DNA from 2 places in the Streptosporangium sp. NPDC000239 genome. Region 2 is predicted to be linked to the other one. Evidence: riboswitches for the same ligand, from Rfam matches in the RefSeq annotation. Region 2 holds a riboswitch; the other holds the start of a gene.

Region 1 (3,402 bases), on a different contig from region 2:
CGGCTCCCGGCCCGACAACCCCCCAGGGGTGGCCCAGGGACTCGGGAACAGGAACTCGTCGAGGGAGTCCGAGGCGTAGTACACCCCGTATCCGGCGGCGGGGTCGACGGTCGGCTCCCCGCCGAGCAGTATCTCGAAGGCCCCGGTCAGCGCGGCACTCCACCCGTCGGGGTCGGTCTCGGATGTCACGGTGCATACTCCTCTGGCACTTCGCGGGACGCCGTCGCCGGGTTAAACCAGTTGCTTCGTGGCGCGATGGGTTGTTTCACTGGCTCCGAGCAGATTAGGGGGGATGTTAATGCCCGCGGGCACCGAGGACGCCGTCGCGCGCCCTCGATCGGGTCGACGTCCCCACCGGAGGCTCCGGCGGGGGTGAGCCCGCGTGGGTCACGACGGCACAGTCAGCCGACTCGTCACCCACTTTCGTCTGGAGCTCCTCCATTGCCACGCCATCGCGCCCGCATCACTTCCTTCCGTTGCGTCAACTGCCGCCTCGACGTGCCCACCGACGCGCCGGGAACCGCGCACCGCAACCACTGCCCCACCTGCCTGTGGTCCAGGCACCTGGACAACAACCCGGGCGACAGGGCCGCAGACTGCGCCTCGGGCATGGCCCCGATCGCCATCCACGCACGTCAGGACGGCGAGTGGGCGATCATCCATCGCTGTACGGCGTGCGGCACGCTCAACGCCAACCGCGTCGCCGGTGACGACAACCCGCTCACCCTGATGAGACTGGCCGTCGCCCCACTGGCCCGCCCGCCCTTCCCGCTGGACTACTTCGCCCAGCTCTGAGGCAGCCCGGAACGGGCGCGGACCACCGGAACTCCCGGCCCGCGCCCGTCACGGAGAGCCTCCATCCCCGCGGGGATGTTCCAGGTCGCCACGAGAGCGTCCGAGTGCTCCCCGCGCACGTGGGGATGGCCTTCGCCGGCTGGCTCGGCGTGCGAGGTCGGCCGTACGTTTCGGCAGGTCGTTGCCCGTGCGGTACAGCTACGAAGTACAGCTACCGCAGCGAACTTGGCTGTACTCTCGCGGACGTCCACGGACGCACCCCGTGCCGACTCCCTCCCCAGGGGGGAAGTAGCCGGAAGCGGACTAATAGTGCATCATGGGGGCGCGAACTGGGCTGATCCCGGTTCGGTAGGTAAGTCAACGCGGGAGCTTGGGGCAACCAGGCTGAGAGGGCGACTACGGCTGTCGCCGACCGCATGAACCTGTCCGGGTAATGCCGGCGTAGGGAGCGCGTCATGACGTCTGACGTCATCAATTCCAAGCATGCCGAGGCCCCCCTCACCCTCGACCAGGCACCTCCGAAGACCCTCGGCATGCTCGACCAGGGAGCGTTCTGGGCCAACCTGGGCGTCAGCCTGCTCGGCTTCTCCTTCGCGCTCGTCCTGATCAACCCGTTGGGCGGCGACAACCCGCTCACCTTCGGCGCCGCGCTGCTGGCGGCCCTGGTCGGCAGCCTCATCGGCACCGCGATGGTCGGCCTGGCCGCGGTTCCCGGGGTGCAGACGGGGCAGCCCGCGATGGTGCTGCTGCGTGGGCTGTTCGGAGTACGGCTCTCCTACGTGCCGACCGTGCTCAACGTCGTCCAGATGATCGGCTGGGGGGCGTTCGAGCTGTGGGTCGTCGCGATGGGCGCCCAGGCGATCTTCGGGCCTTCGGTCCCCTACGCGGTCTGGGTGGTCGCGGCAGGGGCGCTGACGATGGCGCTGACCATCTACCCGTTGGGAGCCATCAGGCTGCTCAGGCGGTTCGTCACGATCGGTGTGGTCGTCTCGGTCGTCTGGTTCGCGGTGGTCTTCCTGCGTGAGACTCCCGCGCAGAGCGGCGGCTCCTGGGACGCCTTCGCGGCCGCGGTCGACTTCGTGGTCGCCCTCTCGGTCTCCTGGGTGCCGGTCGCGGCGGACTACGCCAGGCACTCACGGTCGAGCCGGGCCGCCTTCACCGGCATCGTCGGCGGCTACACCGTCGCCCAGGTCGCGTGTCTGGCCGTCGGCGTCTACGCGGTCGCGCTCGCCGGGCACGCCGTGGTCCAGGAGAACCAGACTGCGGTGTTCGGGCCGTTCGTCGCGGCCCCGCTGGGCGCGCTGTTCTTCGGCATCCTCGTGCTGCGCGAAACCGACCAGTCGTTCGCGAACGTCTACTCGACCGCGATGTCGCTGCAGAACCTGATGCCGAGGATCGACCGCCGCGTCTTCTCCGTGGCCGTCGGCGTGCTGACCACGGCCATCGCCCTGGTCGTGGACGTCAACTCCTACGGCGCCTTCCTGAGCATCATCGGCGCGGTGTTCGTGCCGATGTTCGGTGTGCTGGCGGTCGACTACTTCCTGCTCGGCAGGGGCAGGAACTGGGACATCTCAGAGAACGCGCCCTCCCGCCTGGTCATGGTCCTGCCGTGGGTGCTGGGCTTCGTCACGTGGTGGATGCTCGCGGCCCCCTCGCAGGTCTCCTGGTGGGCGGCGATCTGGGACGGTGCCAAGCGGGCGGTCGGGTTCACCCCCCAGCCCTGGATGAGCGCCGCCCTCGGCGCCTTCCTGGTCTCCGGACTGATCACCCTGGCGATCGGGGCGCCGCGCCTTCTCGCCCTGAGGCGGCGCCGCCGTACCTGACCTGCCCTTTCGTGTCCGGAGAGCCTAGAGGCGGGCGGTGCTCTCCACCCGTAGGAGTCGTTCCTTGGCGGTCGCGCCTCCGGCGTAGCCGCCGAGGACGGCCTCGCTCTCGACGACCCGGTGGCACGGCACGATCACGCAGACCGGGTTGCTGCCCAGCGCGTTGCCGACCGCGCGCAGCGCCCTCGGCCTGCCGATCCGCTCGGCGATCTCCCGGTAGGTCGTCACCGTCCCGTACGGCACGGCCAGCATCATCTGCAGCACGGTCCTGGCGAAGGAGGTCGCGAGCTGCAGGTCCACGGTGACCGTGAAGGCGCGGAGCCTGCCGGAGAAGTAGGCGTCGAGCTCTCTGCGGACCGGGTCGAGCCTGCGGGGATCGGGGCCGATGAAGGAGCCGACCTCCCTGCTGACACGTTCGAAGACGACGTTCTCGTCCTCGTAGCTGCACGCGACGACGCCCCGATGTGTCGCCGCGAGCGTCAGCCGTCCTACGGGGACCTCGATGGTGCCGAACGCGATGTCCGGGTGGGTGGCGCCCACATAGGTGGACGAGGTCACCCGCAGCAGGGCGTCGAGATCGCTGGCTGACCCGGATGCCATGGCCCCACCCTTCCGTGTCCAGGCGTGTGGTCACCGCAGCGTATCGGACGGATCGTCGCAACGAGTGTCAGCACATGCGGACGAAGTGCCAAGATCAGGCCAGTTGACGCGGCACTATGGTTCTGTGGGTGACGACAGGGCCGAAAGCGACGAGGGCGTCGGCCGCGCGATCGTCGCCAGTGCC
Region 2 (3,402 bases):
CTGGCGGGGCGGATCACGGGCCGGTTCCTCGACCGGGAGTGGTTCGCGGCGTCGCGCGTTCTCTATCGTGTCCCCGGCGACGCCTGGTCTCGCTGATCGAGTCCTGTCCAGGTGGGTGTGCACGCCGGGACGGGATCAGCGGCGGAACCCCACGCTTCGGCGGCCCGCCGAGGGCGTCGTACGGGCGCGTAGCCTGCGGAGCATGCGGGCGTCGGCGAAGCCCACGGCGCGGGCGGCGGTCTCGACGGTGGCTCCGCGACCGAGGAGGTGTTCGGCGCGTTCCAGGCGCAGGGCGGTCTGGTAGGCCAGGGGGGTGAGTCCGGTCGCCCTGCTGAACAGCCGGGTCACGGTCCGTTCGCTGCATCCGGCGGCCTCGGCCAGCAGGCTCAGCGGCAGCCGTTCGGTGAACCGGACCTCGATCAGGTCCTGGACGCGGTGGACCGTCTCGTCCACGTGCGAGCGACGGCGCAACAGCGGACTGACCTGCTCCGCCGTACCGTCGCGGTGGGTGTGGACGAGCATGGCGCGGGCCACCTGCCCCGCGACGTACGGCCCGTGCCGGGTGGTCACCAGGTGCAGTGCCATGTCGGTTCCGCTGGCCACGCCCGCCGAGGTGACGATCCGGTCGTCCTCGACGTACAGCGTGTCCCTGACGACCGTCGTCCGGGGGTGGAGGCGGGCGAGTTCGTCCTGGACGGCGTGGTGGGTCGTACAGCGGCGGCCGTCGAGCAGCCCGGCGCGGCCCAGCGCGTCGGCGCCCGCGCACACGCTGGCGACCGTACCGCCGGACGCGTGGTGTTCGCGCAGGTGGCGCAGGGTTTTCTGACTCGCGGGGCGGGTCGGGCCGCGCCAGCCCGGCACGATGACCAGATCGTCGGGCGTCAGGGTCGGCCAGCCGGTCTCCGCCCGCAGGGGCAGCCCCTGGACGGTGGCGACCTCGTCGTCCTCGGCGACGTAGGTGAGCGTGTACGGGTGCCCGAGGTCGTCGGCGGTGGAGAAGACCTGGGCGGGCCCGGCCACGTCGAGGAGGTGCACCCGCGGGATGAGCAGGAAGACGACCCTCGGCATGACCGGCACCTCCTAGTTTCCGGTGAGCTGGTCCACGGTTCTGATGGTGGCGAAACGGCCCGACAGAGCGTATTCGGTGCGGGCGATGATCTCGTCGACGCCGAGTGTGCGCGGGTGCCGTACGAGTTCGGCGAAGGACAGGTCGTCCGGGGCGGTGCGGTGCGGGATCGGCGTGGTAGCGGTGGCGTCGATGGCGAAGTCGACCTCGAAGCCCAGGTCGGAGGCTATGCGGGTGGTGGTCTCGCAGCACTGCTCGGTGCGGATTCCGCAGATGGTCAGCTTCCTGATGCCGCGCTGGGTGAGGTACTGCTGGAGGTTGGTGGTGGTGAAGGCGTTGTGCGCGGTCTTGGTGAGGACCGGCTCCCCGGGAAGGGGCTCGACGCCGTCCATCAGACGGACGAACCCCCGGGCCGGGTCGAAGACGGAGCCCGATCCCGGGCGTGAGCCGAGGACCCACACGACCGTGTCCCCGGCGGCCCTGGCGGCCGTGGCGAGGCGGTTGACCTGGGGGACGATGTCGGGTCGTGAGGTGTACCGCCAGTCGGGGAGCTGGAGGAAGGAGTTCTGGACGTCGATGACGATGAGAGCGCCGGTCATGCCCTCAGCCTGGCGACGCGGGGGTCCGGGCTGAAGGCATCACCTGGTCGGCCTGCGGACCGATCCGGTCAGGGGCCTCACCCGCACGCCGTACCCAAGGCAGCCCGTACCGTGTCGCTAAAAATAGCCACAAGAGGCCAGAAGGTAGCTCCAAAGGGGTGAATGGGGCATCATTGGGGCGCGAACTGAGATCATCTCAGTTCGGCACGTATGCCAACGCGGGAGCTCGGGGCAACCGGGCTGAGAGGGCAGCTACCGCCGCTGCCGACCGCTGAACCTGACCGGGTAATGCCGGCGTAGGGAGAAGTTGTCCTATGGTGCCACCTGCCCAGAAGGCTGCCCAGAATGTCCAGAACGCAAGGAAGATCTACCTCACCGGTTCGCGGCCGGACATCCGCGTGCCGATGCGCGAGGTGCCGCTGACCGACGGGTCGTCCGTCGTCCTGTACGACACCTCGGGTCCGTACACCGATCCGGAGTACGACGCCGACCCGGCCAAGGGCCTGCCGCCGCTCAGGTCGGCCTGGCGGCGGACCGGGGAGACGCTCGCCTGCGGCGGGACGGAGTCCTGCGGCGGAACGCTGCCCAAGCCGGTACGGCACACGCAGCTGGCCCGCGCCAGACGCGGGGAGATCACACCGGAGATGGAGTTCGTCGCGCTGCGCGAGGGCGTGGCCGCGGAGTTCGTCCGCGACGAGATCGCCAGAGGCCGGGCCGTACTGCCGGTGAACGTCAATCATCCGGAGAGCGAGCCGATGATCATCGGCCGGAACTTCCTGGTGAAGGTCAACGCCAACATCGGCAACTCGGCCGTCTCCTCCTCGATCGAGGAGGAGGTGGAGAAGATGCGCTGGGCCACCCGCTGGGGGGCCGACACGATCATGGACCTGTCCACCGGGAAACGGATCCACGAGACCCGCGAGTGGATCCTGCGCAACTCCCCGGTGCCGGTCGGCACGGTGCCGATCTACCAGGCGCTGGAGAAGGTCGGCGGCAAACCGGAGGCCCTGTCGTGGGAGGTCTTCCGCGAGACGGTGATCGAGCAGTGCGAGCAGGGCGTCGACTACATGACCGTGCACGCGGGGGTACGGCTGGCCTATGTGCCGCTGACCGCCAACCGCAAGACGGGCATCGTCTCCCGGGGCGGCTCGATCCTGGCGGCCTGGTGCCTGGCCCACCACGCGGAGAACTTCATCTACACCAACTTCGCGGAGCTGTGCGAGATCCTCGCCGCCTACGACGTGACCTTCTCCCTCGGCGACGGGCTGCGGCCCGGATCGATCTACGACGCCAACGACGAGGCGCAGTTCGCCGAGCTGCGCACCCTGGGGGAGCTGACCCACGTCGCCTGGGAACACGACTGCCAGGTCATGATCGAGGGGCCGGGCCACGTGCCCATGCACAAGATCAAGGAGAACGTCGACCTGCAGATGGAGCTGTGCTCGGAGGCCCCCTTCTACACGCTGGGGCCGCTGACCACGGACATCGCGCCGGGCTACGACCACATCACCTCGGCCATCGGCGCGGCGATGATCGGCTGGTACGGCACGGCGATGCTGTGCTACGTCACCCCGAAGGAGCACCTGGGCCTGCCGGACCGTGACGACGTCAAGGCCGGGGTGATCGCCTACAAGATCGCGGCCCACGCCGCGGACCTGGCCAAGGGCCACCCCGGGGCGCAGGCCTGGGACGACGCGCTGTCACAGGCCCGTTTCGAGTTCCGGTGGGAGGACCAGT

What was found. Region 2 has a riboswitch for thiamine pyrophosphate ahead of thiC (phosphomethylpyrimidine synthase ThiC). Riboswitches for the same ligand answer to the same signal wherever they lie in the genome.
Region 1: another riboswitch for thiamine pyrophosphate. It lies ahead of ABT340_RS33610 (purine-cytosine permease family protein); the one in region 2 lies ahead of thiC (phosphomethylpyrimidine synthase ThiC).

Annotation. Positions count from the first base shown of each region.
Region 1 covers NZ_JBEPEI010000018.1:167,591-170,992, reverse strand. The annotation lists gene ABT340_RS33620 (hypothetical protein) at 1-189, opposite strand, end outside; gene ABT340_RS33615 (RNHCP domain-containing protein) at 442-795, shown strand; TPP riboswitch at 1,148-1,260, shown strand; gene ABT340_RS33610 (purine-cytosine permease family protein) at 1,251-2,618, shown strand; gene ABT340_RS33605 (methylated-DNA--[protein]-cysteine S-methyltransferase) at 2,643-3,218, opposite strand; gene ABT340_RS33600 (PAS domain-containing sensor histidine kinase) at 3,343-3,402, shown strand, end outside.
Region 2 covers NZ_JBEPEI010000002.1:776,002-779,403, reverse strand. The annotation lists gene ABT340_RS09025 (hypothetical protein) at 1-96, shown strand, start outside; gene ABT340_RS09020 (GlxA family transcriptional regulator) at 136-1,068, opposite strand; gene ABT340_RS09015 (cysteine hydrolase family protein) at 1,081-1,665, opposite strand; TPP riboswitch at 1,874-1,985, shown strand; gene thiC (phosphomethylpyrimidine synthase ThiC) at 1,980-3,402, shown strand, end outside.